One region of the Klebsiella sp. PK18 genome, then DNA from elsewhere that is predicted to be linked to it. Evidence: predicted binding sites of a transcription regulator. Region 1 holds the regulator's gene; the other holds the start of a gene.
What was found. The regulator sigma-54, encoded in region 1, starts transcription at its own class of promoters, with help from an activator protein. The targets are predictions, from matches to a motif close to GTTGGCACANNTTTCGCTNT.

Region 1 (14,576 bases):
TGTTCAGCGTTAAGTGCAAGGTCCTTTTCAATCATCGGCACCGTAATGGATAACGCCACCCGGTCCAGATAATTTATCATATACACTAAAAATAATAACAGGACGATAATCCAGCGAATATTTTTTCCCATGATAACACCATGCTCATTATATGATTTATATCAGGCGCGGCGGATCTACAGATATCCGTCGGCCGTTATTTAAAAATGATGTCGGCTTAGCCTAATTGCAGCAGCACTTTGCAACAGGTCTTCCGATCGTTGGCGAAAATCTCCATGGCCTCTTTCACCTGCTCCAGCGGCATACAGTGGGTGATTAACGCCTCAGGATGGATAAGGCCTTTTTCCATCCAGTCGATGACCAGCGGAAAGCGCCCGCTGTTCAGCCGCGAGGAGAAAATGGAGATCTCTTTACTGGTGATGCTTTGCTGGGTCAGCGTGGACGCCTCGCCGGAGAAACCGAGTATGCCGATGCGGGCGGCAGGGGAGGCGAGGAGGATTGCCTCCTGCAGAATGGCTGGGTGGCAGGCGGCATCAATGACCAGCGTGGGGGCTATCTGCCGCTGCGCCAGCTGATCCGCCAGCGGCTGATGGGTGTTATCGAGCGTCAGATCGGCGCCGTTGTCCCGTGCCATCTGTAGACGTTCGGCAATGCGGTCCACAACGATCACCTGCTTAACGCCATACACCCCCTTCAGCGCCTGGATCACCGTCAGGCCCATCGGGCCAGCGCCGTAAACCAGGGCGATATCCTGCGGCGTGGGCTGCAGCTGGGCGGTAATATTTGCCGCAATAGTAAAAGGCTCAACCATTGTCGCCTGACGATCGCTGATAGCCTCCGGAATGCGCCAGGCATTTTTGGCCGGCACGCAGGCATAGTCGCTGAATCCCCCATCGCGGTGCACCCCGATGACCTGGAGCTGCGCGCAAACATTCGGCCGGCCAACCGAGCAGGGATAACAATGGCCGCAGCTGACCACCGGATCGACCGCGACGCGTTCGCCAATACGCGCCGGAGAGACCTGCTCGCCGACGGCATCGATAATGCCGAAGAATTCATGACCAATAACGCGGGGATATTTCGCGAAGGGGTTGTGGCCCTGATAGATGTGTACATCGGAACCGCAGATCCCGGCAAAGGCGATTTTCACCCGTACTTCATGGCTGCCCGGAACGGGAACCGGACGTGATGCAATGTTCAGTTGGCCTGGCTCTTTGACGATGACGCTTCTCATTTCTGTTCCTTCCATTGTCTGTTTCGCGAACGAATTTCGCCTGTTTTTATTACCATACAAGTATGCATTTGATCATAAATAGCTCTGGATCACATTTGGAAGAGGTCGTCAGAAAAAGCCAGACTATTATTAATCTATTGAAATAAATTGAAAAAAAATATGAATGCGCCGGGATGGGCTTGCCCGGTGCAGGAATGTGATCGTTATCACGACAGGAAAGGGCAATTCGATTATGATTACTGGTATGGTAGTAGGGTAAAACACAAATTATGAAGCAGGTGATAACGATGCAGATGACAATGCGCTGGTTTGGGCCAGAGGAAGACAAGGTTTCATTAGAGCATATACGACAGGTGCCCGGCGTGGAGGGGGTCGTCGGCGCGCTCTATGACGTCGCGGTGGGTGAGGTATGGCCAGTCGATAAAATTGAGCGTCTGGTCAGCCAGGCCCATGCCGCGGGCCTGAAAATGGAGGTGATAGAGAGCGTCAACATTCATGATGACATTAAAATCGGCCTTCCTTCCCGTGACCGCTATATTGCCAACTATCAGCAGACCATTCGCCACCTTGCCCGCTTCGGCGTCAAAGTTATCTGTTATAACTTCATGCCGGTTTTTGACTGGATGAAGACGGATATGAACTACGTCCTGCCGGATGGTTCGTTGACGATGGCTTTTGAGAAGAAAGATATCGATAAACGGCTGGAAGACGTAGTGAAAGAGGTACTGGAGAACTCAAACGGCTTCGCCTTGCCGGGCTGGGAGCCAGAAAGGCTGGCGGAGGTGCAGACCCTGTTTGCCAAATATAGCGCGGTGGATGACCACAAGCTGCGGGAGAACCTGGTCTATTTTCTGCGGGCGGTGATCCCGGTCTGTGAAGAGGTCGGGGTGAAAATGGCGATCCATCCGGACGATCCGCCGTACTCCATTTTTGGCCTGCCGCGGGTGGTCAAAAACCGCGACGATCTGGACTGGATCTGCCGGGCCGTCGATTCGCCCGCTAACGGCATCACGCTCTGCACCGGCTCGATTGCCGAAGATCCGGATAACGATGTGTACGCCATCCTGGCAGAGTTTACCCGGCGCAAACGGATCCACTTTGCCCACGTCCGCAATATTAAGCTGATACGGGATAAAGATTTTTACGAGTGCGCCCATCCGTCAGAGTACGGTTCCCTGGATATGTACAAGGTGATGCAAGCGCTGTATGACAACGGGTTCGACGGCTATATTCGCCCGGATCATGGCCGCTTTATCTGGGGAGAGACCGGACGGCCAGGCTATGGCTTGTACGACCGCGCTCTCGGCGTGACCTACCTGAAGGGGCTCTGGGAGGCGTTAAGCAAGCGCTAATCGTTCTCCTGACCTTGCCTCTTTTTAGCGGCTGGTTCGCCTTGGCGACCAGCCGTCATATCAGCTCCTTCCCGCATTTTTTGCACAACTTACAGCGCATTGCTCAGAATTGAGTATTATTGTGCGGAGTTGTCGTGAAGGAATCCCCTATGAAGCAAATTCGTATGCTGGCGCAGTATTATGTCGACCTGATGATGAAGCTGGGTCTGGTCCGCTTTTCGATGCTGTTGGCTCTTGCGCTGGTGGTGCTGGCCATTGTGGTACAGATGGCGGTCACTATGGTGCTGCATGGCCAGGTTGAAAGTATCGACGTTATCCGCTCTATCTTCTTCGGTCTGCTGATCACCCCCTGGGCGGTCTACTTTCTCTCGGTGGTGGTGGAGCAGCTCGAAGAGTCCCGCCAGCGTCTTTCGCGGCTGGTGGACAAGCTGGAGGAGATGCGCGAGCGCGATCTGAAGCTGAACGTGCAGCTGAAAGATAACATCGCGCAGTTGAATCAGGAGATTGGCGAACGTGAAAAGGCGGAAGCCGAGCGCGAGACCACTCTCGAGCAGTTGAAGATCGAGATGAAAGAGCGTGAAGAGACGCAGATCCAACTCGAACAGCAATCCTCCTTTCTGCGCTCTTTCCTCGACGCTTCGCCAGATCTGGTTTTCTACCGCAATGAGGATAAGGAGTTTTCAGGCTGTAACCGGGCGATGGAGCTGTTGACCGGCAAAAGTGAGAAACAGCTGATCCATCTCAAACCGCAGGACGTCTATAGCGAAGAGGCCGCGGAAAAGGTGCTGGAAACCGACGAGAAGGTGTTCCGCCACAATGTATCGCTGACCTATGAGCAGTGGCTGGACTATCCCGATGGTCGCAAAGCGTGCTTCGAAATCCGCAAGGTCCCGTACTACGATCGCGTCGGTAAGCGTCGCGGCCTGATGGGCTTCGGGCGCGATATCACCGAACGAAAACGCTATCAGGACGCCCTCGAGCGCGCCAGCCGGGATAAAACTACCTTTATCTCGACCATCAGCCATGAGCTGCGTACCCCGCTAAACGGGATCGTCGGGCTGAGCCGTATTTTGCTGGATACCGAACTGACCAGCGAGCAGGAGAAATACCTGAAAACCATCCATGTCTCGGCGGTGACGCTGGGGAATATCTTCAATGATATTATCGACATGGATAAAATGGAGCGCCGTAAGGTACAGCTCGATAACCAGCCGGTGGACTTCACCAGCTTCCTTGCCGACCTTGAAAACCTCTCCGGTCTGCAGGCCCAGCAGAAGGGCCTGCGCTTTGTATTGGATCCCTCGCTACCGCTACCGCATAAAGTGATCACCGACGGTACGCGTTTGCGCCAGATCCTGTGGAACCTTATCAGCAACGCCGTGAAGTTTACCCCCCAGGGCGGCGGGGTGAATGTCCGCGTGCGCTATGACGAAGGCGATATCCTGCACTTCGAAGTGGAAGACTCCGGAATTGGTATTCCTGAAGCGGAACAGGACAAAATTTTCGCCATGTATTACCAGGTCAAAGACAGCCACGGCGGCAAACCAGCTACCGGAACCGGCATTGGTCTCGCTGTCTCGCGTCGCCTGGCGCGCAATATGGGCGGCGATATCAGCGTAACCAGCCAGCCGGGTAAAGGGGCGACCTTTACGCTCACCGTCCATGCGCCTGCCATTGCGGAAGAAGTGGAAGATACGCTGGCGGAAGACGACATGCCATTACCCGCGCTTAACGTGCTGCTGGTGGAAGACATTGAGCTCAACGTCATTGTGGCCCGTTCGGTGCTGGAAAAGCTGGGCAACAGCGTGGATGTCGCCATGACCGGGAAAGCCGCGCTGGAGATGTTTGAGCCAGGCGAGTACGACCTGGTGTTGCTGGATATTCAATTGCCGGATATGACGGGGCTGGATATCTCTCGCCAGCTAAAACAGAACTTTGCCGCGGATGAGCTGCCGCCGCTGGTGGCCCTGACCGCCAACGTACTGAAGAATAAGAAAGAGTATCTCGACGCCGGGATGGACGATGTGCTGAGCAAGCCGTTGTCGGTGCCAGCGCTCACGGCCATGATCAAGAAATTTTGGGATGCGCCGGAAGAGGAAGCGCAGGAAGCGCCGGCGGCCGATCTGCATAAAGCCGACGCGGTGCTGGATACCGATATGCTGGAGCAATATATCGAACTGGTGGGACCGAAGCTTATCAACGATGGCCTCGCGGTGTTTGAGAAGATGATGCCGGGCTATATGTCTGTCCTCGAGTCCAATCTCACCGCCCGCGATCAAAAAGGGATTGTCGAAGAGGGGCATAAGATCAAAGGGGCGGCGGGTTCTATTGGTCTGCGCCACATCCAGCAGCTGGGGCAGCAGATCCAGACGCCGGATCTGCCAGCCTGGTCTGATAATGTCGCTGAATGGGTTGAAGAGATGAAATCTGAGTGGCAAAACGACGTGGCGGTACTGAAGGCGTGGGTGGCGAAGGCCGGGAAAAAATGACCCCGGACAGACCGGGGTGCGCGAATACTGCGCCAACACCAGGGAACTGGTGGTTGAGCCAGTGTTATTTGAGTGATGTTGTTACGTGGCGCAACCTGAGAAGTGGATTGCTCGCTCATTAAGATAGCAAAGCTTAACTAATTTGTTACATGAATCAGTAAAATATGTGAAGCATAGCGAGTAAATCGACATTTTTGACTGGTTTCAGCGAGTTGCATGGAGGAGCGAAAGCGATGAAAAAAATTGGTGTGGTACTGAGCGGCTGCGGCGTGTACGACGGCAGTGAAATTCATGAAGCGGTGATTACCCTGCTGGCGATCGCGCGCAACGGCGCGCAGGCGGTGTGCTTTGCACCCGATAAACCGCAGCGCGACGTCATCAACCATCTGACGGGGGAATCGCTGACGGAGCAACGCAATGTGCTGGTGGAAGCGGCGCGAATTGCCCGCGGCGACATCTTACCGCTGACGCAGGCGCGTGCGGAGACGCTGGACGCGCTGATCGTCCCCGGCGGCTTCGGCGCGGCGAAAAATTTAAGCAGCTTCGCCGCCGAGGGCAGCGAATGTCAGGTGGACCGCGATCTGCAGGCTCTGGCACTGGCGATGCATCAGGCCGGCAAACCGCTGGGTTTCATGTGCATTGCCCCGGCGCTGCTGCCGAAGATTTTTGCGTTTCCGCTGCGCATAACCATCGGGACCGATCTCGATACTGCCGATGTGGTCGAAGAGATGGGGGCGGAGCACGTGCCTTGCCCGGTCGACGACATCGTGGTGGATGAAGAGAACAAAGTGGTCACCACCCCGGCGTATATGCTGGCAGAGAATATTGCTCAAGCCGCCACCGGGATCGAAAAGCTGGTCGCCCGCGTGCTGGCGCTGAGCGCATGAGGCTCCGCGTTGCGCCCTTTGCGCTGCTAAAACGACTGGCGCTGCGTCTGCTGCTGATCGCCGCCGTCTTCTGGGGCGGGGGGATCGCGCTGTTTAGCGTGCTGCCGGTGCCGTTTTCGGCGGTGATGCTTGAGCGGCAGGTGAGCGCCTGGCTCTCCGGAGATGTCCACTATCTGGCGCACTCTGATTGGGTCGGCATGGATGAGATCTCTCCGTGGATGGGGCTGGCGGTGATTGCCGCCGAAGATCAAAAGTTCCCGGAACATTGGGGGTTCGATGTATCGGCGATAGAAAAAGCGCTGGCGCACAATGAGCGTCATGATACCCGCATCCGCGGCGCGTCAACGCTGTCGCAGCAGACGGCGAAAAACCTGTTTTTATGGGATGGCCGCAGCTGGTTGCGTAAGGGGCTGGAAGCCGGGCTGACGGTCGGTATAGAAACCGTCTGGAGTAAAAAGCGGATCCTGACCGTCTACCTGAATATTGCCGAGTTTGGCGATGGGATATTTGGTGTGGAAGCGGCCGCGCAGCGCTATTTTCACAAGCCTGCCAGCCAGCTGACGCCGGGGGAAGCGGCTCTGCTGGCCGCGGTGCTGCCAAATCCGATCCGCTATCGCGCTGACGCGCCTTCGGGCTATGTGCGCAGCCGCCAGGCCTGGATCTTACGCCAGATGCGACAGCTGGGCGGGGAAGGGTTTATGCGCGAGCATAAGCTGTATTAGCGCGTGAATCCGGCGCCGGGGCTGGCACTGTCGCCAGTCGGCCGTCGCCGGGAAGCGTGACGCTTAGTCTTCATCAAATCCGGCATTAAAAAGAGCAATCACCGCGGCGAGCGCCTCAACTTCCTGCGGACCGCTGGCTTCCACCTCTATCTGCCGCCCTTTCGCGGAGTCCAGCATCAGCAGGGCAATCACGCTGTTTGCTTCCGCCTCCGTGCCTTCATCGTTGCGCAGCAGTACTTCGGCATCGAAATTCTGCATCAGCTCAAACAGTTTCATCGCCGGGCGGGCGTGCATGCCCAGCTTATTGGTGATTTCAACGGTCTGCTTTACGGTCATGATTTACGTTTTTCCAGCGTCCGATGACGAGACTGTACGTTCTTGCCGCGGGAGCGGAAGTAGTCAGCCAGTTGTTCAGCAATATAAACCGAACGATGTTTACCACCGGTGCAGCCAATGGCCACCGTCAGATAGCTGCGATTGTTAGTCTCCAGCATCGGTAACCATAGCTCAAGATAGCTCCGGGTCTGGTAAATAAAGTTGTGCACTTCGGTGTGCCGGTCAAGGAAGGCGGCCACCGGTTTATCCAGACCGGTCATTGGACGCAGTTTCGGATCCCAGTGCGGGTTTGGCAGAAAGCGCACGTCAAAGACGTAATCAGCATCGATCGGAATACCGTGCTTGAAGCCGAAGGATTCGAAGACCATCGTCAGCTCACGCTCGCGTTTGCCTAACAAGCGAGTACGCAGCATTTCCGCCAGCTCATGCACCGACATTTCGGACGTATCGACGATCAGATCCGCACGGGAGCGCAGTGGCTCCAGCAGGTCGCTCTCTTCGTCGATGGCGCTTTCGAGCGACAGATTCTTGCTGGAGAGCGGGTGTAAGCGACGAGTATCGCTGTAACGGCGGATCAGGGTATTACGATCGGCATCAAGGAACAGCAATTGCGGAGAAAAGCATTCCGGCAGGTTCTGCATCGCCTGTTCAAAGATTTCCGGTGATTCCGGCATGTTACGCACGTCGATGCTGACGGCCGCGGAGATATTGCGGTCAGCCAGCGACCGCGCCAGATCGGGCAGCAGCACGACCGGCAGGTTATCCACGCAGTAAAAGCCCATATCTTCCAGCGCTCGCAGAGCGACGGATTTCCCCGAGCCCGAGCGGCCGCTGACGATCATCAGTACCATGTACCGTTTCTCCTCAGTACGATAAAGGATAAGGTGCGACTGCCGTTATGCGTCATCGCTGCTTCCTGCTTCGGTGATGATCTCATACAACTCTTCATCGCTCTGCGCCGCGCGCAGGCGACGGCAAATCGCTTTGTCCGCCAGCCGTTTGGCCACCAGGGAGAGCGTATGCAGGTGAGTCTTTGTCTGGTCGGCTGGCACCAGCAGCGCGAACAGCAGGTCGACAGGCTGATTGTCGATCGCGTCGAAGGCGATGGGGGTTTCCAGCTGGACAAAAACGCCGACAGCACGCAGCGTATCCTCTTCCAGTTTACCGTGAGGAATGGCAATACCATTGCCAATCCCGGTACTGCCCATTTTTTCGCGGGTGAGGATCGCTTCGAACACCACCTGCGGCGGCAAACTTAACTGTTTGGCGGCCAGTTCGCTAATGATTTCCAGAGCACGCTTCTTGCTCTGGCAGTGAACCTGGCTACGGGTACATTCCTGGTTCAGGACGTTGCTCAGTTGTAGAGCCGAATCGTTGTTCATCATAATTTCACCTGAGCGCCCCCGCGCCCGCCGCCGATGTTAAACCACGACGGACGCAGGGGGGCCCGGACAATTAGTGTTGTTTTAGTTTATCTTTGTGCTTCGTTAACTGCCTTGCCAGCTTGTCGATAAGACCATCGACAGCTGCATACATATCCTGCCCTTCCGCACTGGCATGGATTTCGCCACCGTTGACATGCAGATTCGCGTCCGCAATTTGCGTCACTTTCTCTACTTTTAACACAATATAGACCTGATTGATCCGGTCGAAAAATTGCTCCAGTTTGCTGAACTTCGCCGTGACGAAGTCGCGCATCGCGGGGGTGATCTCGACGTTGTGTCCTGTAATGTTGAGCTGCATAGTGTCTTCCTTATCGGTTGTGTCAGACCAGTTGTTTACGCTGGTTTGACGGCGGAATGGATAAAGACTCTCTGTACTTCGCGACAGTGCGGCGCGCGACCATGATACCCTGCTCGGACAGCATGGAGGTGAGCTTACTGTCGCTCAACGGCTTCGCGGGGTTTTCCGCGGCGATTAACTTCTTCACCAACGCGCGAATGGCCGTCGACGAGGCTTCGCCGCCGCCTTCGGTATTCACATGGCTGGAGAAGAAATACTTCAGTTCAAAAATACCGCGCGGACTGTGCAGATATTTTTGCGTGGTGACACGGGAAATGGTGGATTCATGCATCTCGACAGCCTGGGCGATATCGGCCAGCACCATCGGCTTCATATACTCTTCACCCTGTTCGAAAAAAGCCTGCTGCTGTTCAACGATGCAGCGGCTGACGCGCAGCAGCGTATCGTTGCGGCTTTCGAGACTTTTGATTAGCCAGCGGGCTTCCTGCAGATTGCTGCGAATGAACTGGCCGTCGGCGTCATTGCGGGCGCTGTTGCCCATTGCCGCATATTGCTGATTAATCTTCAGCCGGGGAATGCTGTCGGCGTTGAGCTCCACGGTCCAGCGGCCGCTGACCTTGCGGACCAGTACGTCGGGAATGACATATTCCGGTTCACTGGTATGAATGGACTGGCCAGGGCGGGGATCCAGCGACTGGATCAGATTCACCGCCTCTTTCAGCACCTCTTCTTTCAGGCGCGTCACTCGCATCAGGGTGCGGAAATCGTGGTTAGCCAGCAGATCGAGATGGTCGCTGATAATCAACCGGGCCTCTTCCAGCCACGGCGTCTCTTTAGCGAATTGCGACAGCTGGATCAGCAGGCAGTCGCGCAGATCTTTCGCCGCGACGCCAACCGGATCAAAACGCTGGATGCGCTTCAGAACGGCCTCCACCTCTTCCAGGCCGATTTCGTCATCGCCAATGCTGTCGACGATGTCTTCAATCTGAATGGTGAGATAGCCCGTATCGTCGACGGCGTCGACGATGGAGGTGGCAATGGCGCGGTCGGTGTCGGTGAAGGGCGTCAGCTCGACCTGCCACATCAGATAATCCTGCAGCGTCTGAGTGGTTTCGCCTTGATAGACGGGCAGCTCGTCGTCCTGATAATCCACGCCGTTGCCTGACGGCGTACCGGCGGTATAGATTTCATCCCAGCTGGCATCGAGAGGGAGCTCGTCCGGCATCTCTTTTTGCTCAAGCGCATCGACGGTATCGAGGGACTCGCGGTCCTCCACTTCTTTCGCCTCTACCTCGTCGTGAAGATCGGTTTGCTCAAGCAATGGGTTACTTTCCAGCGCTTGCTGGAGCTCTTGCTGGAGTTCTAACGTGGACAACTGCAGCAAACGAATAGCCTGCTGCAGTTGCGGCGTCATGGCAAGCTGTTGGCTAAGCCTTAATTGCAAACCTTGCTTCATGTTCAGGGTAAATATCTCCGGCTAAAACGTCTGTAACCTCTACCCTATCAGAGTCTGAAGTCTTCCCCAAGATACACGCGCTTAACCTGCTCATCTTCGAGGATCTGCTGCGGCGTACCATGAGCAATAAGGTGTCCCTGACTGACAATATACGCCCGTTCGCAGACGGCGAGGGTCTCTCTGACGTTATGGTCGGTGATCAGTACGCCGAGGCCGCTGTCGCGCAGGTGTTCAATGATGCGTTTGATATCGATAACGGAGATGGGGTCAACACCGGCAAAGGGTTCATCCAGAAGGATAAATTTCGGGTTCGCCGCCAGCGCGCGAGCGATTTCGACACGGCGGCGTTCACCACCGGAGAGCGCCTGACCGAGGCTGTCGCGCAGGTGCTCAATATGAAACTCTTCCATCAGCTCTTTGGCGCGATCTTCCCGCTGTTCGCTGGTTAAATCGTCACGGATCTGCAGGACCGCCATCAGGTTGTCATAGACGCTCAGACGACGAAAAATAGAGGCTTCCTGCGGCAGATAGCCGATGCCCCGGCGCGCGCGCGCGTGCAGCGGTAGCAGACTGATGTCTTCGTCATCGATAATAATATTGCCCGCGTCGCGCGGCACAATGCCGACCACCATGTAGAAGGTGGTGGTTTTACCGGCGCCGTTCGGGCCGAGCAAGCCGACAATCTCTCCGGAGTTAACGGTGAGACTGACATCTTCCACCACGCGGCGGCCTTTATAAGCTTTGGCGAGGTTCTTCGCAGTTAAGGTTGCCATAACGAATTAGTTACTCTTCTTTTGCTGATTGCCGCTTTTATCCTGCAGCTCAGACGGCACCAGAACGGTGGTGACGCGTCGACCTTTGTCGCTGAAGGCCTGCATTTTTTGCTCTTTCACCAGATAGGTGATCTTATCGCCCTTGATATTGCTGTCGAGCTGCTCAAGGTAAGCGTTGCCGGTCAGCACGACGTAATCATTCTGCAGCTCGTAGCGCATTTTCGACGCCCGGCCTTTTACCGGCTTGCCGTTATCCTGCATCTGGTAGAAGGTGGCCGGGTTACCGAAGCCTTCGATCACCTCTTTACCTTTCTCATTGCCCGGACGGGTGACCACCACTTTATCAGCGTTAATTTTGATCGTCCCCTGGGTGACGACCACGTTACCGGTGAAAGTGACGACGTTGCCCTGCATATCCAGTGACTGCTGATCGGACTCGATATGGATCGGCTGATCGGTATCTCCCGTCTTGGCCAGGGCCGGCAGGCTGGCGGCCAGTAAAGCGCCGGCGAGCGCAATCTTAAGGCTGAGTTTGTTTGTTCTGAATTTCATAAGAGGTTCTCACCTTTTCAATCAGCTCGGCATTTTTGCTGCGAAGGTTTCCACGCATTTTCAGGCCGCTGGAATTAAATGTGGTGCCGTATAACGTCACCATGTCATCGGAGGTAACGTCCTGTGTGACCAGATTTATCTGGGCGTTATCCGTCGTAATTTTGCGCAGTTGAGAGTCAGGCGCGAGCGCATTCACCTCAACGTGCCCGTAAAGATAGAGCATTCGGTCATTCGTCAGCTTCGCTTTATCTGCCCTGATTGACCAGGTTGGCACCTTATTGGTATCAAAGGTGGTCATCACCGGCTTGGTAAACCAGGAAACCTCCTGATCGGAAAAGTATTCCACATGCTCGGCAATCAGCCGATAGCTCAGGGCGCCTTCCGGGCTGTACACGACGGTGTCGGTATGTTCGCTTTTATACGTCGGGTCGTTGGGATTGACCTCCGGCTGGGCCGTGTCGTCCGTATTCGCCAGATTCAGGCCGATGAGGATCAGCGCGAGCAGCGACAGTAAAATGATAACCCAACGTCTGGTTTTACTCATATTGATTGCCCTTTGGCCTCATCCAACTTGCCCTGCGCCAATAGTAACAAATCGCAGACTTCGCGTACCGCGCCGCGTCCGCCGTTAATGCGCGTGACATAATTCGCCCGCGGCAGCAGCAGCGGATGCGCATCGGCGACGGCGACGCTTAAACCCACTTCCGCCATCACCGGCCAGTCGATCAGATCGTCGCCGATATACGCCACTTCATCCGGACGAACCGCCAGTTTGCTGACTAATTCGCGAAACGCCAACAGCTTATCCGACTGACCTTGATAGAGATGCGTAATGCCCAGCGTCTGGCAGCGGTCTTCTACCAGTTTAGCTTTTCGCCCGGTAATAATCGCCACTTCGATGCCGGAGGTCAGCGCGCAGCGGATACCATAGCCATCGCGGACGTTGAACGCTTTCAGCTCCTCGCCGTGATTACCCATATAGATAAGTCCGTCGGATAATACACCGTCAACATCGAGGATCAGTAGACGGATCTTAGCCGCGCGATCGAGAAACGCCTGGCTTACCGGCCCATAGCATGTCGCTAACTGAGCATCAGCATTATTCATTATTTTTTCCTTACTTACACTACGCCCGCGCGCAGGAGATCGTGCATATGTACCACACCTAGCAGGTGGTCGCCATCGGCAACCAGCACGCAGGTGATATGACGGGATTGCATCAGGTTTAGCGCATCTACCGCCAGGGTGCCGGGACGGATGCGGATCCCTCCCCGGGTCATGACATCGGCAATGCTGGCATTACGCATATCGACGCCGGTATCAAAGACCCGGCGCAGGTCACCATCGGTGAAGATCCCGATGATGTTCATATCGTCATCGCAAACGGCGGTCATGCCTAAATTTTTACGCGTGATTTCCAGCAGCGCATCGCGCAGGGTGGCCTGCAGGCCGACGTGCGGGATTTCATCACCGGTATGCATAATATCATTGACGCGCAGCAACAGCTTACGACCGAGTGCGCCGCCAGGATGAGACAGGGCGAAATCTTCGGCGGTAAAGCCACGGGCTTCCAGCAGAGCGACGGCGAGGGCATCACCCATCACCAGCGCCGCGGTGGTGCTGGAGGTGGGCGCCAGCCCTAACGGGCAGGCCTCTTTGGGCACTTTCACGCACAGATGGATATCCGCTGCGCGCGCCATGCTGCTCTCAGGCCGGCTGGTGATGCAGATAAGCTTCACCTGCTGGCGCTTCAGGACCGGGATCAGCGCCAGAATTTCATTCGATTCGCCGGAATTCGACAGCGCAATCACCACATCCTGTGGAGTGACCATTCCTAAATCGCCGTGCGCCGCTTCGCCGGGGTGGACAAAAAAAGCCGAGGTGCCGGTACTGGCGAACGTCGCCGCCATTTTGCGGCCGATGTGGCCGGATTTGCCCATCCCCATCACCACGACTTTGCCGCCGCAGAGGAAAATCGTTTCGCAAGCATGGGTAAAGTCTTCATTTATATATTGATCGAGCTGGGCCAGACCTTCACGTTCAATTTCCAGCACCTGACGGCCTGCCTGTTGAAAGTCAAAATCCGTGGGCAAATCTATTTGCGACATGATGTTATCCCGAGTCATTCAACGAAGAGCGGCGCTGTCCAGAACAGCATCGCCAACCAAACCACAAAGCCGCCGACCAGCAGTGCGCCAACCAGTCGTCCCGGCTGCTGCTGGCGGCGCCAGCACAGCACCGCGAAGATCAGGCTGACCAGCAGCATCACGCCATAATCGCGCGTGAAGGCTTCGCTCGCAAAGCTCCCCGGCGCGATCAGCGCCGGTAAACCCAGCACCAGCGCAATATTGAGGATATTGGCGCCGATGATATTGCCGATAGCAATGTCATCTTCCCCTTTCCGCGCCCCGGCGATAGCGGTGGCCAGCTCTGGCAGGCTGGTGCCTATCGCCACCACCGTCAGACCGACGGTCAGCTCGCTAATGGCAAAAAAGTTTGCCAATACCGTGGTGTTATCCACCACCATACGGGTAGCCATGGGCATGACAATCATCGCGACCCCTAACCAGAGCAGAGCGACCGGCAGCGATCCTTCACGCGGCAGCTCCGCCAGCTGTTCGCGAGTCAGGCTATCGCTGCCCTGGCGCTCCGCCAGACGGGCGATTTTGATGGTAAACAGCAGCCACAGAAGCGCTAACGCCAGTAAAAACAGCCCGTCGAGACGGGACAGCTGTCCATCGTAGAGCACCAGCCCGGCCAGCACACTGACCAGCAACATTAGCGGTAATTCGCGGCGCAGAATATCAGAATGCACGGTAAATGGCCTGAGTAAGGCGGCGAGTCCGAGGATCAGAAGAATATTGGTAATGTTGGAGCCGAGCGCGGTGCCGACCGCCAGATCGATCTGCCCATGCAGCGAGGCCGTGGTGGAAACCATGATCTCGGGCAGGCTGGTGCCGATACTCACCACCGTCATACCGATGATCAGCGGCGGGATCCCCAACATACGACACAGGATGGAAGCGGCATAG
Region 2 (14,576 bases), 570 kb from region 1:
TTTTGGCTTCGCCAGCAGTTTGTATTTTGTCGCCTATTTTATCTTTGAGGTGCCCAGCAACCTGGCGATGCAGAAGGTGGGGGCGCGCTTGTGGATCCCGCGCATTATGATCAGTTGGGGAGTGGTATCGATGTGTATGGCGCTGGTGCAGAACACCACCTCCCTTTACATCGTCCGTTTTTTACTGGGCGCTGCCGAAGCGGGCTTTTTTCCGGGCGTGGTACTCTATCTTACCTGGTGGATCCCGTCACGCTACCGTGCGCGTATTATTGCCTCTTTTATGGTGGCCATTCCGCTGGCTAACTTTATCGGCTCACCGCTTTCAGGGCTGATCCTGATGCTGGATGGCTGGTTAGGGCTGCGCGGCTGGCATCTGTTATTCATTATTGAAGGGTTGCCGGCGGTGCTGCTGGGGATTGCCGCTTTCTTTATTTTGCGCGACCGCCCGCATCAGGCTGGCTGGTTAAACGACCGGCAGAAGACGTGGCTGGAAAACACGCTTCAGGCGGAGCGCCAACAGCAGAAACAGATCGGCCATACCACCACATGGCAACTGTTGAAGCATCGCCAAATCTGGCTGATGGCGTTGATTTACGCCGGTGCGTCGTCTGCCGGCACCACGCTTAGCGTCTGGTCTCCACAGCTGCTGAAGTCGTTCCATCTTGATAACCTGACCACCGGGCTGCTGAATGCCATCCCCTATGGACTGGCGTCGGTGCTGATGATTGTCTGGGGACGCAGTTCGGACCGGAAAAATGAACGCCGCTGGCACACGGCGCTTACCCTCTTTATGATTGCGGCTGGCGTGTTCGCGGCATTTATCAATCTGTCGCTTCCGGCCACCATTATGATCCTCAGTACCATACTGATTGGCGCTTATGCGGCGAAGGGCCCCTTCTGGGCGCTGGCATCGGGCTGGATGAGCAGCACGTCAGCCGCCGCCGGGCTGGCGGCCATCGGCGCGATCGCCAACCTGATTGGCGGCGCGGTGATGGTGAATGCCTATGGCATTATTAGCGAACGGACAGGAAGCCATACGCTGGCGATGCTGCCGCTGGCCGCCTTGTGTCTGGCAGGCGGCATTGCGGTGCTGGCCATGGGACGGCGTTACTCGCAGACTGCCAGGCAGGAAAAACAGATGACCCATTAATAAGCAAAGGCGGGATTTTTCCCGCCTTCTTAGCCAATCTTACTCTTTCAGACCGTAAAACCTTTCGCAGAATGGCTTGCTGGCGCCTAGCTTGAGCGACAGGCGGTTGGCCGTCTCCTGCATGAGCTGGCTGATGCCGTTTTCTTTACGATCTTCCGTCAGACGCGATGCCGGCCCGGTCAGGGCCAGCGCCGCGATCAGTTTATCGTGGACGCCAAACACCGGCATTGCGAAGGCCGCGGTGTGCGGGTCGCGCGCGCCGGAGGTATAGAACGGCAGCGTCGGTTCGTCTTCCTGCAACGATTCACCCAATCCCCAGTGGCGTAAAACCTTGCTGATAGCGGAACCATCCAGCGGGAACTGGCTGCCGGGCAGGTTGCTGTGGCGTAATCCCTGGGAGGCTTCGGCGCGGAACAGACACAGGCGCTGTCCCCCCTCAATCACATACCAGCTCGCGCTTTCGCTGGAGGCCTGTGACAGCGCCTGCAATTCCGGCTGTACGACTCTGGCAAGTTCAAATGATTGCTCATAGAGCTTGCCGAGATAGAGCAGACGGTGGCCGAGCGTATAGGTGCCATCGTCGTGCCGGATGATGTAGTTCATTCGCTCAAGCGAATTCATCAGGCGATAAACGGTTGTTTTGTGATATCCCGAAAGCTGGGCCAGCTCCGTTAACGTCAGACTGTCATTACCGGGACGGAAGCAATCAAGTAAAGCCAGCGCCTTTTCAACGGCAATTACGCCTTCATTCCCCATCATGTTCTCCTTTTTGCCGAACAAAATTGTACCTGAATTTTGTGAGTAACTTCGTGTTTACATCACAAACAACTTCGCAACACTGGCGAAAAGCGAAGCAATGCTCGTATAGTTGTTTTATATAGTACACGTGAGTTGTATCTAGTAAAACAAATGGAGAGTAACCATGCCTGCTTCGCAACAGAAACTCATCAACTTTGATATTGCGCGTGTTGACGCGGAAGAGGTCCGCCAGGCCGCCGAATTTCAGGCCGCCATTCTGGCTGACGTGGCCGGACGCCGTGGCACATTACATGGCCGCATCAAGCCGCTGGCGCCGCATATGGCGGTTGCCGGGCCAGCGATTACCGTAGAGGTCCGCCCGGGGGATAACCTCGCTATTCACGCCGCAATGGCCGTCGCCAAACCTGGCGATGTGCTGGTCATCGACGGGAAGGGCGATCTCTCCTGCGCGCTGCTGGGAGAGATCATGGCCACGCAGGCCCAGGCCAGCGGTATCGCAGGGATTATCATTGACGGTGCCGTTCGCGATGCGGAAACCTTAAGTAACCAACTCTTTCCGGTTTTCGCCGCCGGCCTGAATCCGTGCGGCCCCACCAAGTTCATTCCAGGCAGGGTCAATCACGCTATTTCAGTCGGTGGCGCCGCCGTGCAGGCAGGTGACTTAGTGGTAGGGGATATTGACGGCGTGGTCGTTATCCCGCGCGATGAAGTTCGCACCATCATCGAACTGGCGAAAGGCAAACTGGCGATGGAATCAAAACGTCTGGTTGCTATCCGCGACGGCGACCTTCGTCCGCACTGGCTGGAGAGCGCTCTGCGTCAGGCAGGGATGCTGAGCGAAGGGGAGACACTGCCATGAGCGCTAAAAACGTCATCCTGATTACCGGCAGCGATTTGGCTGCAGCAGCGCTGGAGATGCTGGAAGATTACGAGCTTGTCTTTGCCGGCCGCCAGCCAACAGAATCCCAGCTGATAGCCTTGTGCCAGCAGCACAATCCGCTCGCGATACTGGTGCGCTATGGCAAAATCACGGCCGCCGTCATGGATGCCGCCCCGGCATTGAAGGTGATTGCCAAACATGGCAGCGGCATTGATGTCATTGACGTTGAGGCGGCCACCGCGCGCGGCATAATGGTTCGCGCGGCGACGGGGGCCAATGCCGCCGCGGTTTCCGAACACACCTGGGCGTTAATTCTGGCCTGTGCCAAGTCGGTAATTCCGCTTGACCGCCGCCTGCGTGAAGGGCACTGGGATAAATCAACGCATAAATCACTCGAACTTGAGGGCAGAACGCTGGGACTGGTCGGCCTCGGCGCTATTGGCAGCCGTGTGGCGAAAATTGCCGTCGCCTTTGGTATGAAGGTTCTGGCTTACGATCCCTACGCGAAAACGGTCCCGCCGGAATGTGAACGTGTTGACGAACTCAAAGACCTGCTGATGCAGGCCGATGTTCTGTCCCTTCATTGTCCCTTGACGCAACATAACAGAGGAATGATCAATGCCGCCACGCTGGCGCAGTGTAAGCCGGGCGCTATCCTGGTGAATACTGCGCGCGGCGGGTTGATTGACGATGTGGCGCTGGCCGCAGCATTAAAAGCGGGGACCTTGCGCTGGGCGGCGCTCGACAGCTTTCACAGTGAACCACTCACCACGCCGCATATCTGGCAGGCGATTGATAATGTCATTCTGTCTCCGCATGTGGGTGGCGTTAGCGATGCCTCTTACGTGAAAATGGGGACCGCCGCCGCAGCCAACATTCTGCAGGTGCTGCAGGAGTCGGCTCAGACAGAAACAACGTTTTGAGTGTTAACCGAACCTGCGCTCCCGGTTAATTTTTCGGCACTCTGTTTTCCGTGGCGCAGGGAGCGGCCAGACGCCGCCCCCTGCGCCGGCGGCGCTGCGCTTGCGCGGGCCTACAGTATATGAGCTTACGGGCGGCCTCCGTAGGCCGGGTAAGCGTAGCGCCACCCGGCAAAACAGGGCTGCCTGGACGGTAATCAACTCACCAGTTGCTTGAGCAGCGCAAAGGCTTCCTTCATTTTGTCTTCACTCACCACAAAGGCGCGCAGCTGGTTTTCGGCATCCACGCCTTTCGCTACCAGCCCCTCTTTGGCGGCCACGATATTCCACGTCAGATCGTCGCGGCGGGTGTCGCCGGCCAGATGCAGCGGCAGATCCGGCGTTTTCACTTTCACCAGCATTGGCGGCAGCTTGAGTTCCCCCGCCTGCGCCAGCAGGTTTTTACTCAGGCACATGGCGCTGAGTAAAATCGGCTGCAGGAACGGCAATACCGTACCGTTGATTTCCGCGCAGTCGCCGAGGGCGTAAATCGCCGGGTCGCTGGTTTGCAGTTGGTTATTGACCACCACGCCGCGGTTAATCTGCAATCCGGCATGGCGCGCCAGCGACGTTTCCGGGCGCAGGCCGGCGGCGGCCACCACCGCATCGACGATTATCGCGCGCTGGCGATCGAGGCTGACGCGGATGCCGTCGGCGGTTTGCTCCAGCCCCTCAAGCTGCGTTTTCAGCATCAGGTGTACGCCCATCTCGGTAAGCCGATGCTGCAGGCGGCTGCTGGCCTCCGGCGGCATCAGCGCCGCCAGCACGCTGGCTGAGTTATCGACTACCGTTACCGCTTTACCGGCGCGGCAGAAATCCATCGCCAGTTCGCAGCCAATCAGGCCGCCGCCGACGATCAGCACCCGCCTGGCGTCGTGCAGCTGGCTCTGCGCCGCGCCGTATTCGCGCTGGCTGTTCAGCGTCAGCATCAGCTCGCGTCCCGGTACCGGGGGGATAAACGGCGTCGCCCCGGTGGCCAGCACCAGTTTGTCATAGCGCCACTGGTTATCCTGGCTCTTCACTAACCGGTTTCCGGCGTCGATATCGCTCACCCAGGTGTGGGGAAACAGGCGCAGAGTGTACTGCTCGGCGAACTCGCCGGCGCTTTGCAGGGTCAGATCGTCGGCGTTCTGCCCGCGGCTGATGACATGGCTGAGGTCCGGTTTGTTGTATTCATCCATGCTATCGGCGGCGATTAAGGTCAGCGGGATTTGCGTATCCTGCTTACGAATATTTTTCACCAGCTGGCGGGCCGCGAAGCCCGAGCCGATGATGACGATGCCATCACTCATTTTGCCTCCGTCGCCAGTACGTCAAAGACATCTTTGCCAAGAGAACACTCAGGGCAGAGGAAATTGTCCGGCACTTCACTCCACGGCGTACCCGGCTGGACATCCTGGTTGGGTTCGCCTTTCGCCGGATCATAGACCCACTGGCACACGCTGCACTGCATCATGGGACCGAGATCGGCGGCCGCGGCGGCGGCACAGGCACAGTCCTGTTGTTCCGGCGTTGTCGCTGCTTCAGCAACCGGCAGCGGCGAGAGGGCCCACTGGCGGGCGATGTCGCGTCCGTGTTGGCGGCACAATTCCAGCGCGTCGATATCCGGGCGCCATTTGGCTTTCAGGCTCAGCGACATCTCAAAGCCGGCATCCTGCAGGCGGGTGGACAGGCGGTCTACCGCGCCGCCGCTCCAGCCGTGTGAGCCAAAGGCGCTGGCGCGTTTATTGCGAAAACGCAGCCCGGTCATCTCTTCCACCAGCCCGGCGATTTTCGGCATCATCACGTTGTTCATGGTGGAGGTGCCCACCAGCACGCCTTTCGAGCGGAAAACGTTGGTGAGAATTTCGTTTTTGTCGCTGCGGGCGACGTTGAAGATTTTTACCGCCACCCGCGGGTCAACTTCGGTGATCCCCTGGGCAATGGCGTCCGCCATCATACGAGTGTTGTTGGACATGGTGTCGTAGAAAATCGTGATGCGATCTTCCTGATAATCCGCCGCCCACTCGAGGTATTTCTCGACGATTTGCGTCGGGTTATCGCGCCAGACCACGCCGTGGGAGGTGGCAATCATCTCCACCGGCAGGTTGAAGCCGAGGATTTCAGTAATTTTCGGCGTCACCAGGCGGCTGAAGGGCGTCAGGATGTTGGCGTAGTAGCGTTGGCACTGTTCGTACAGTTCAATCTGGTCCACTTCATCGTTGAACAGGTGTTCGTCGCAGTAGTGCTGGCCGAAGGCGTCGTTGCTGAACAGCACCGCGTCGCCGGTCAGGTAGGTCATCATGCTGTCAGGCCAGTGCAGCATCGGCGTTTCCACGAAGATCAGCTGTTTACCATTACCGATATCGAGAGTATCGCCGGTTTTCACCACGTGGAAGTTCCACTCAGGATGATGATGGTGGCCGTTGATCGAGTCGATAGCGTTGGCGGTGCAGTAGATCGGCGTATCCGGGATCTGCATCATCAGCTCAGTCAGCGCGCCGGCATGGTCCTCTTCGGCGTGGTTAATGACGATATAGTCGAGGTCGGCCAGATCGATTTCGCTGCGCAGGTTCTGCACGAACTCGCGGCTGAATTTATGATCGACGGTATCAATCAGCACGTTCTTCTCTTCGCGGATGAGATAGCTGTTGTAGCTGCTGCCGCGCAGCGTTTTATATTCGGTGCCGTGGAAATCACGCACTTCCCAGTCACGTTGGCCAACCCAAAGAATGTTATTTTTAACCGCAATAGACATAGCAACCTCAATCAATACAGTGTGTTTAAACTCAGTTGACTGGCTTATATCAAGTTGCATGCCAACTTTTTAATTCATTGATAATTAGCTATTTTTAATTTTTTTCTGATTTTGGTTGCTGTCAAAATGACAATAGCTAAAATTGTCGATATGACAATGCGTGTTGTCAAAATGACAATGGAGCGGCAATGAGTTTTTCCGTCGACGAGCTGGCGAGAATCGCCATTGATTTACAAAGCGATATTGGTCACACCGACCGCTTTTCGCGCCTGATTACTACCCTGCGGCAGATCCTCGGCTGCGATGCCTCGGCGCTGCTGCGCTATGAGGCGCATCAGTTTGTGCCGCTGGCGATCGATGGCCTGGCGCAGGATGTGCTTGGTCGGCGCTTTGCCCTGGAAGGACACCCGCGGCTTGAGGCGATTGCGCGCGCCGGGGATGTGGTGCGCTTCCCGGCGGATAGCGATTTGCCCGACCCCTATGACGGGCTGATCCCCGGTCATGAGAGCCTGAAGGTTCACGCCTGCGTTGGCCTGCCGTTGTTTGCCGGACAGACGCTGATTGGCGCGCTGACCCTTGATGGTATGGATGCCGACCGTTTCGATAGCTTCAGCGATGAAGAGCTGCGGCTGATTGCCGCGCTGGTGGCCGGGGCATTGAATAACGCGCTGCTTATTGCCCGCCTTGAGGCGCAAAACGTGTTGCCGGCGCAGCCGGTCAATTATGCGCAACCTGAGCGCCAGGAAATTATCGGCCTGTCGGCGCCCATGCTGCAGCTGAAAAAAGAGATCGATATCGTCGCCGCCTCGGATTTAAACGTGCTGATAAGCGGCGAAACCGGCACCGGTAAAGAGCTGGTGGCGAAGGCGGTGCACCAGGGATCGCCGCGAGCCGCCAATCCGCTGGTCTATCTCAACTGCGCGGCGCTGCCGGAAAGCGTGGCGGAGAGCGAGCTGTTTGGCCATGTGAAAGGGGCGTTTACCGGGGCTATCAGCAACCGCAGCGGTAAATTTGAGATGGCTGATAACGGCACCCTGTTCCTTGATGAAATTGGCGAACTGTCGCTGGCGTTGCAGGCGAAGCTGCTGCGCGTGCTGCAGTATGGCGATATTCAGCGCGTCGGCGATGACCGCAGCCTGCGGGTCGATGTGCGGGTGCTGGCGGCGACGAACCGCGATCTGCGCCAGGAGGTGGTGGAAGGGCGCTTTCGCGCCGATCTGTACCATCGGCTGAGCGTCTTCCCGCTGTCGGTTCCGGCGCTACGCGATCGGGACAGCGATGTGGTGCTGCTGGCGGGCTATTTCTGTGAGCAGTGCCGCCTGCGGATGGGGCTGGCGCGGGTGATACTCAGCGAAGCGGCGCGAAACAGGCTGCAGCAGTGGTCCTGGCCGGGCAACGTGCGCGAACTGGAGCATGCTATTCACCGGGCGGTGGTGCTGGCGCGGGCCACCCAGGCCGGCGATGAAGTGGTGCTGGAGCCGCAGCATTTCCAGTTTGCGGTGGCCGCGCCGATGTTGCCGACTGAGACGGCGGCAGCGGTGCCGGCGACGGGAAACGTCAATCTGCGCGAGGCGACCGAATCTTTTCAACGAGAAGCAATTAGCCGCGCGCTGGAGGCGAACCAGCGCAACTGGGCGGCGACCGCCCGTGCGCTGGAACTGGACGTCGCCAACCTGCATCGGCTGGCGAAACGTCTGGGACTTAAAGGATCCCCGCCTGGTAAAAGTTCTGCAGGTTGATGGCGCCGACCAGTTGACCGTTTTCATCCACGACCGGCGCGGCGCTGATTTTGTGTTTCATCAGCCGCTCTTTGGCTTCCACCGCGCGGCTTTCCGCCTGCAGCGTTACGCCGTTGCGGGTCATCGCCCGAGTGACGCTATCGTTGAGCGTACCGCCAGCAACCAGCCAGCGGCGCAGGTCGCCGTCGGTGAAAACGCCCTGCACGCGGTTGGCTTCATCGCAGACCGCCACCAGGCCGAGTCCGGTTCGGCTGAGTTCAAGCATGGCGTCCATGACGTTAGCCTCGGTATTGACCCGCGGCACTTCTTCGTCGCGGCGCATCAGGTGATGCACTTTGTTCAGCAGACGCGCGCCGAGGGCGCCCGCCGGGTGGGAACGGGCGAAATCTTCTTCATTGAAACCGCGCGCCTGCATCACCGCCATCGCCAGCGCGTCGCCCAGCATCAGGGTGTTAACGGTGCTGGAGGTCGGCGCCAGATGCATCGGACAGGCTTCGCGCTCCACGGCGATATCCAGCACCGCTTTCGCCGCCAGCGCCAGCGGCGAGGTGGATTTGCCGGTCATCGCCAGCAGCGGAATGGATTTCTCTTCCAGCCGCGGCACGATGAGATCCAGCTCTTTTGCGCTACCGGAGTAGGAGATAAACAGCATCACGTCGCGGCTATCGAGCATACCGAGATCGCCGTGCAGGGCTTCCGCCGGATGGACGAAAAAGGCCGGGGTGCCGGTGCTGGCGAAGGTTGCCGCCAGCTTTTTACCGATGTGGCCGGATTTACCGATACCGGAGACAATCAGTTTGCCCTCGCAGTGGATGATGGTTTCCGCCGCGCGGATGAAGTCGTCGCCCAGGCGTTCCGGCAGGCGGCTCGCCTCCTGCAGCTCAAGCATCAGGGTCTGGCGTCCGGCCTCTAACAAAAAGTTACTCATGATGTTCTCCAGTAATAATGACTTCAATACCTTTGGCTTCCAGCGCCCGCTGGAATTCAGGGTCAATATCGGCATCGGTAATCAATTTATCCACGCGTTCAAGGCCGCAGACAATGTTGGGACTTTTACGGCCAAACTTGGATGAGTCGGCCATCAGGATCACTTCGCGGGCGGCGTTACACATCGCCTTACTGACGGTATAGACCTCGTTAAAGGTGGTGACGCCCGCCACCAGATCAATGCCGTCGGTGCCCATAAACAGCTTGTCGAAGCTGAATTGTTCGAATGCGTTTTCCGCCAGCTGGCCGTGGAATGAAGCCGATTTTTTACGGAAGGTGCCACCCGGCATCAGGATGGTCTGCTCGTTATCGAACTCGGAAAGGGCGTTGACGATATGCAGGCTGTTGGTCATCACCGTGATGTTATTGAAGCGGCTCAGCAGCGGCACCATCTGCAGCACGGTGCTGCCGGCGTCGAGGATGATTGAATCGCCATCGTGGATGTAGCGCACGGCGGCCTCGGCAATCTGCGCTTTCTTGTGGGTGTTGATCAGCGTCTTGTGGTCGATAGGCGGGTCGGCCTCGTCTTTATTCAACACTACGCCGCCGTAGGTGCGGATGACGGTCCCGGCATTCTCCAGAATCACCAGATCCTTGCGGATAGTGGTGCCGGTGGTGTCGAAGTGTTGCGCCAGCTCTTCGACCGAGCATTTGCCCTGCGATTGCAGGTGCTCGAGAATGGCTGCCTGGCGCTGACGTGGTTTCATAGGCGTTGTATCCTGCGTTTAAGTTTCGAAGTGATAATTTCGCAAGATATTAACTTTCACAACGAAATTATGCATGTTTCGGATTAAGCGCTAATGATAGTGCATTCTGACAGAGCGGATCATTGGGAAAGATCACATCAGGCTGCAATTCCTTGAGATGTTTACCGCTAAGCGTGGGGATTTTTTGCGGGCTGGCGAAGACGGTGAGACCCTTCATCAACAGCGTATCGCAAATACGATCGTTTTCATCGACGGCGATAGCGACAATCGCGCGTGGTTTAAAGCGCCCGGAGGAACGGCCGACGCCAACGCGGCCCTGCTGGCAAAGGCTATCAAAAGCGCGATTGAAGCGGCGAATTTGCCAGCCGCCGAAAGCCAGCTGAGTCAGCCAGGCGATAGCGGCGACGGTGATTAATGTGGTAACCATAATGTCTCCTGAAGGTGGGGTACCGGGTAAAACCCGGGTACCGTTTTTTGTCGGGTGGCGGCTAGCGCCTGACCCGACCGACATTTTTGTAGCCCGGATAAGCGCCGCGCCATCCGGGAACCTTTTAAAACATCACCTGGCCGCCGGTAACGTTAATTGACTGCCCGGTGCAGTACGACGCCTGCGGGCTGGCGTAAAACATCAACACGTTCAGCACATCCTGGTAATCGCAGCCGCGTTTCAACGGCACCTTATCGATGTAGTACTGCTCGACTTCGCTCTCATCAATGCCGAGCTTGGTGGCATACTGCGGCAGCAGCGACTGGAACATCGGCGATTTCAACAGATTGCCGAGCATCAGCGAATGGACGGTAATACCGTACTCCGCCAGATCCAGCGCCAGCGACTGGGTCAGCCCGACGCCGCCGAACTTCGCCGCGCTGTAGCCGGAGTTGTGCTTACTGCCCACTTTGCCGGACTTCGAGTTGATCTGAATGATGCGACCTTTAATGCCATCGCGGATCATCAGCCGCGAGAACTCGCGGGCGCAGAGGAAATAGCCCACCAGGTTCACCTGCAGCGAGCGGTCGAAATCCCCCAGCGCGAAGTCGCTAATAAACGCCGCTTTGGCAATCCCGGCGCTGTACACCAGCAGATCGACGCGCGTGAAAATCTCATCCACCCCGTGAGCCAGGGCAGTGACGCTGGCTTCGCTGGTGGCGTCGGCGCCGAAGCCGTATGCCGTGCCTTCGCCATATTCAGCGTTGATCTCCTGGGCGACGCGGCTGGCTTTTTCACTTTGAATATCGACCACCGCCACGCGGTAGCCCTCGGCGGCCAGACCGCGGCACAGAAACTCTCCTAAGGTTTGTCCGCCACCAATGACAACAGCAACCTGATTCATCTTTCTCTCCTTCTAAGCAACAAATTTCAGTACGCAGCCGGTCGCGATAGCATCCGGCACCGGGCCGGCGACGTGAACGGTTCCGGGAAACTCCGCTTCACGATGGCCGTCGAAGCGCAGGGTGATGTGGCCCAGCTCGCGCAGGTTTTGTTCGGCGACCTCGCCGACGGCGGTCACCGGATAACGCCTGTCGCCGAGCTGCAGCTCTGCGCCCGGCGTCAGGGGGCCGGCAAGCTCGCCGTGGTTGTGAATAAAGCAATACTCTTCGATATCCGCCGGGGCGCCCTCGCGGAAGGTGATCAGCATCTGCTCTTCCAGCGCCATCGTCGCGCAGGCGCCGATGCGGGTAATGGTGGTGTGGTAAATGACGGTCATCTTCAGGAACCTCTTACTGGTAAATAAATCCGGAAACGAACCACGCGATCAGCACGGTTGGCGCGCCGGTGAGGAAGCGGCTGACCAGCACCGACGGCACGCCGACGCGCACGGTATCCTGACGGGCCTCGGCCAGCGACAGGCCTACCGGGATAAAATCGCAGGCGGCCTGGGCGTTAATGGCAAACAGCGCGGGCAGGGCGAGGTGCGGTGGAATGTTGCCAAGGCCGATCTGGACGCCGATCAGCACGCCGATGACCTGGGCGATAACGGCGCCGGGGCCGAGAAACGGCGACAGCAGCGGGAAGGAGCAGATCAGCGCCAGGGTCACCAGCCCCAGCGGATGGCTGGCAAGCGGCGCCAGGCCGTGGGCAATCCAGTCGCCGATGCCGGAGGCCATGATGATGCCGATCAGCGCCGAGACGAAGGCCATAAACGGCAGAATGGTTTTCAGCACCGTGTCGATGGTGTCGCGTCCGGCCTGGAACAGCACCGCCACCACCGATCCCATCCCCATCCCGACCTTAGCCAGCAGGCCGTCGCTCTGTTCGGTGATCTTTTTGCTGGCGTCATAATCGCGGCCCGCGGCAGGGAGTGGTTGCGCTGCCGTCTCGCCGCTATCTTCCAGCAGTTTGATGTTCTCTTCTTTCACCCCGGAGACGTAAATATCCTCGACGATATACTGCGCCAGCGGCCCCGATTTGCCAGTGGCATGGATATTCACCGTAGGGATACGGCGCTTGGGATAGAGCCCGCAGCGCAGGGTACCCCCACAGTCGATAATCGCCACGCCGATGTCGCTTTCCGCCGGTTCGCCCTCTTTAAAACCGTCCACCGCCTGCCAGCCGGTCAGGCTGGCGATGCGGTCAACGATCGCCGGTCGGGTGCCGGCGGTGATATAGACGATCTTTTTGCCCTCGACGACGTCGAGTTCAAGGGGGCCGCCCCAGCCGCCGGTGCCTTTCTCAATACGAATGCGGGTCATGATGTCGCTCCTGACAGATGCACTTTCCGGGCAAGCTGAATCGCCATTTTTTTCTCGAAAATAGAGGTGGTCAGGTCGGTGATCCAACCGCGGAAGAAGTTGGTTACCAGGCCAACCAGCAGGTAGCTCACCGCCAGCGGGCCAAGCGGCAGGCCCAGCGTGGTGAGGCCGTTGGCGATACCGAGATAGACAAACAGCTCGCCGGGGTTGATATGCGGAAACAGCCCGTTCATCGAATGACAGCTATAGGAGGCCGCCGCGTAGTAGCTTGGTTTGTACTTCTCTGGCATAAAGCGGCCAAGGCTTAAGGTCATGGGGTTGCAGAAGACAAAGGTACCGATGCAGGGCAACAGCAGGTAACGGGTAAGCGGGTTGCCGGCGCAGCGCTGCGCCAGCTTTTCGATCCGCTGTTGGCCGATAAAGTTGATCAGCGCATTCATGATCACCAGCAGGCTTATCAGCAGCGGCAGGATCCCGGTCACCATACCGGTAAACACCTCGCCGCCTTTCTGAAACAGGCCGATGAACCACTCCGCGCCGTGGGTAACGACGTCAATCATTGTTCTCTCCTTCAGCGTGTTATTTTTCTTGCTAACTGCAGGCTGATTTTAATCACTTTGAAAGATTTTAAAGTGTTAAATAGATCGCAAAATGAAAGATAAATATTTTATTTTGAAAGTTTGGAGGTAAGAGGATGAAACGATGAGGCGCATGACAGCATGCCGGGAAGGGGGCGATGAAGGACTATTTTGTCTACAAACGGATTGTCGCTTTCTTGTTGGTCGTCGCATGCTTTACCATAATTATCCCTTGCTGAATTTGTTAAACGGAATTCCCATGTTGAAGCGTCGCTATCTGGCTTTACTTCCCCTTTGTGTGCTCCTCGCTGCCTGCAGCAGCAAACCCAAGACCCCCGCGGAAACGGAGATGGCGAGTGGAACCGGCGGCTTTTTGCTGGAACCGCAGCATAACGTGATGCAGATGGGCGGCGACTTCGCCAACAACCCGGCGGCGGCGCAGTTCATCGATAAGATGGTGGCGAAGCACGGCTTCGACAGACAGCAGCTGCAGGAGATCCTGTCGCAGGCTAAGCGCCTGGATTACGTCCTGCGGCTGATGGATCGTCAGGCGCCGACCGGCCTGCCGCCGACCGGGCCGACCGGCGCCTGGCTGCGCTACAAGAAACAGTTTATTACCCCGGATAATGTGCAGAACGGCGTGGTGTTCTGGAACCAGTATCAGGATGCGCTGAACCGCGCTTATCAGGTTTATGGCGTGCCGCCGGAAATCATCGTCGGCATTATCGGCGTGGAGACTCGCTGGGGTCGGGTGATGGGCAAAACCCGCATCCTTGATGCGCTGGCGACCTTGTCATTTAGCTACCCGCGCCGCGCTGAATACTTCTCGTCGGAGCTGGAAACCTTCCTGTTAATGGCGCGCAGCGAAAGCGACGACCCGCTGGATCTGAAAGGCTCTTTCGCCGGGGCGATGGGTTACGGCCAGTTTATGCCGTCCTCCTATAAGCAGTATGCGGTCGATTTTAACGGTGACGGCCATATCAACCTGTGGGACCCGGTGGATGCCATCGGCAGCGTGGCCAACTACTTCAAACAGCATGGCTGGGTGAGCGGCGATCTGGTGGCGGTGCAGGCGCTGGGCCAGGCGCCGGGGCTGGAGAATGGTTTCAAAACCAAATACAGCGTGTCGCAGCTGGCGGCGGCGGGGCTTACCCCAACCCAGCCGCTGGGTAACCATCAGCAGGCCAGTCTGCTGCGGCTGGATGTCGGCACCGGCTATGAGTACTGGTACGGGCTGCCGAACTTCTACACCATCACCCGCTATAACCACAGCACCCACTACGCGATGGCCGTCTGGCAGCTGGGTCTGGCGGTTTCGCAGGCCCGTGGCGGGTACTGATCCTTTCAACCGGCCGACATCTTTCGAGCTCCCCGGATAGCGGCGCGTAG

Region 2: norV (anaerobic nitric oxide reductase flavorubredoxin) is a predicted target of sigma-54. The motif match lies at 6,532-6,551, and genes of this name have one in related genera.

The regions. Positions count from the first base shown of each region.
Region 1 is NZ_CM173493.1:530,388-544,963, forward strand. Features, by position in the region: gene AC3EMD_RS02575 (MFS transporter) at 1-131, opposite strand, end outside; gene AC3EMD_RS02580 (Zn-dependent oxidoreductase) at 218-1,234, opposite strand; gene uxuA (mannonate dehydratase) at 1,522-2,586, shown strand; gene arcB (aerobic respiration two-component sensor histidine kinase ArcB) at 2,736-5,075, shown strand; gene elbB (isoprenoid biosynthesis glyoxalase ElbB) at 5,309-5,962, shown strand; gene mtgA (monofunctional biosynthetic peptidoglycan transglycosylase) at 5,959-6,684, shown strand; gene npr (PTS phosphocarrier protein NPr) at 6,748-7,020, opposite strand; gene rapZ (RNase adapter RapZ) at 7,017-7,871, opposite strand; gene ptsN (PTS IIA-like nitrogen regulatory protein PtsN) at 7,917-8,405, opposite strand; gene hpf (ribosome hibernation promoting factor) at 8,476-8,763, opposite strand; gene rpoN (RNA polymerase factor sigma-54) at 8,786-10,219, opposite strand; gene lptB (LPS export ABC transporter ATP-binding protein) at 10,267-10,992, opposite strand; gene lptA (lipopolysaccharide ABC transporter substrate-binding protein LptA) at 10,999-11,544, opposite strand; gene lptC (LPS export ABC transporter periplasmic protein LptC) at 11,513-12,088, opposite strand; gene kdsC (3-deoxy-manno-octulosonate-8-phosphatase KdsC) at 12,085-12,651, opposite strand; gene kdsD (arabinose-5-phosphate isomerase KdsD) at 12,666-13,670, opposite strand; gene AC3EMD_RS02655 (calcium/sodium antiporter) at 13,667-14,576, opposite strand, start outside.
Region 2 is NZ_CM173493.1:1,097,362-1,111,937, forward strand. Features, by position in the region: gene AC3EMD_RS05430 (MFS transporter) at 1-1,150, shown strand, start outside; gene AC3EMD_RS05435 (IclR family transcriptional regulator) at 1,190-1,906, opposite strand; gene AC3EMD_RS05440 (RraA family protein) at 2,073-2,768, shown strand; gene AC3EMD_RS05445 (hydroxyacid dehydrogenase) at 2,765-3,712, shown strand; gene norW (NADH:flavorubredoxin reductase NorW) at 3,907-5,040, opposite strand; gene norV (anaerobic nitric oxide reductase flavorubredoxin) at 5,037-6,485, opposite strand; gene norR (nitric oxide reductase transcriptional regulator NorR) at 6,674-8,224, shown strand; gene gutQ (arabinose-5-phosphate isomerase GutQ) at 8,187-9,152, opposite strand; gene srlR (glucitol operon DNA-binding transcriptional repressor SrlR) at 9,145-9,918, opposite strand; gene gutM (transcriptional regulator GutM) at 9,986-10,345, opposite strand; gene srlD (sorbitol-6-phosphate dehydrogenase) at 10,470-11,249, opposite strand; gene srlB (PTS glucitol/sorbitol transporter subunit IIA) at 11,262-11,624, opposite strand; gene srlE (PTS glucitol/sorbitol transporter subunit IIB) at 11,638-12,609, opposite strand; gene srlA (PTS glucitol/sorbitol transporter subunit IIC) at 12,606-13,169, opposite strand; gene mltB (lytic murein transglycosylase B) at 13,447-14,526, shown strand.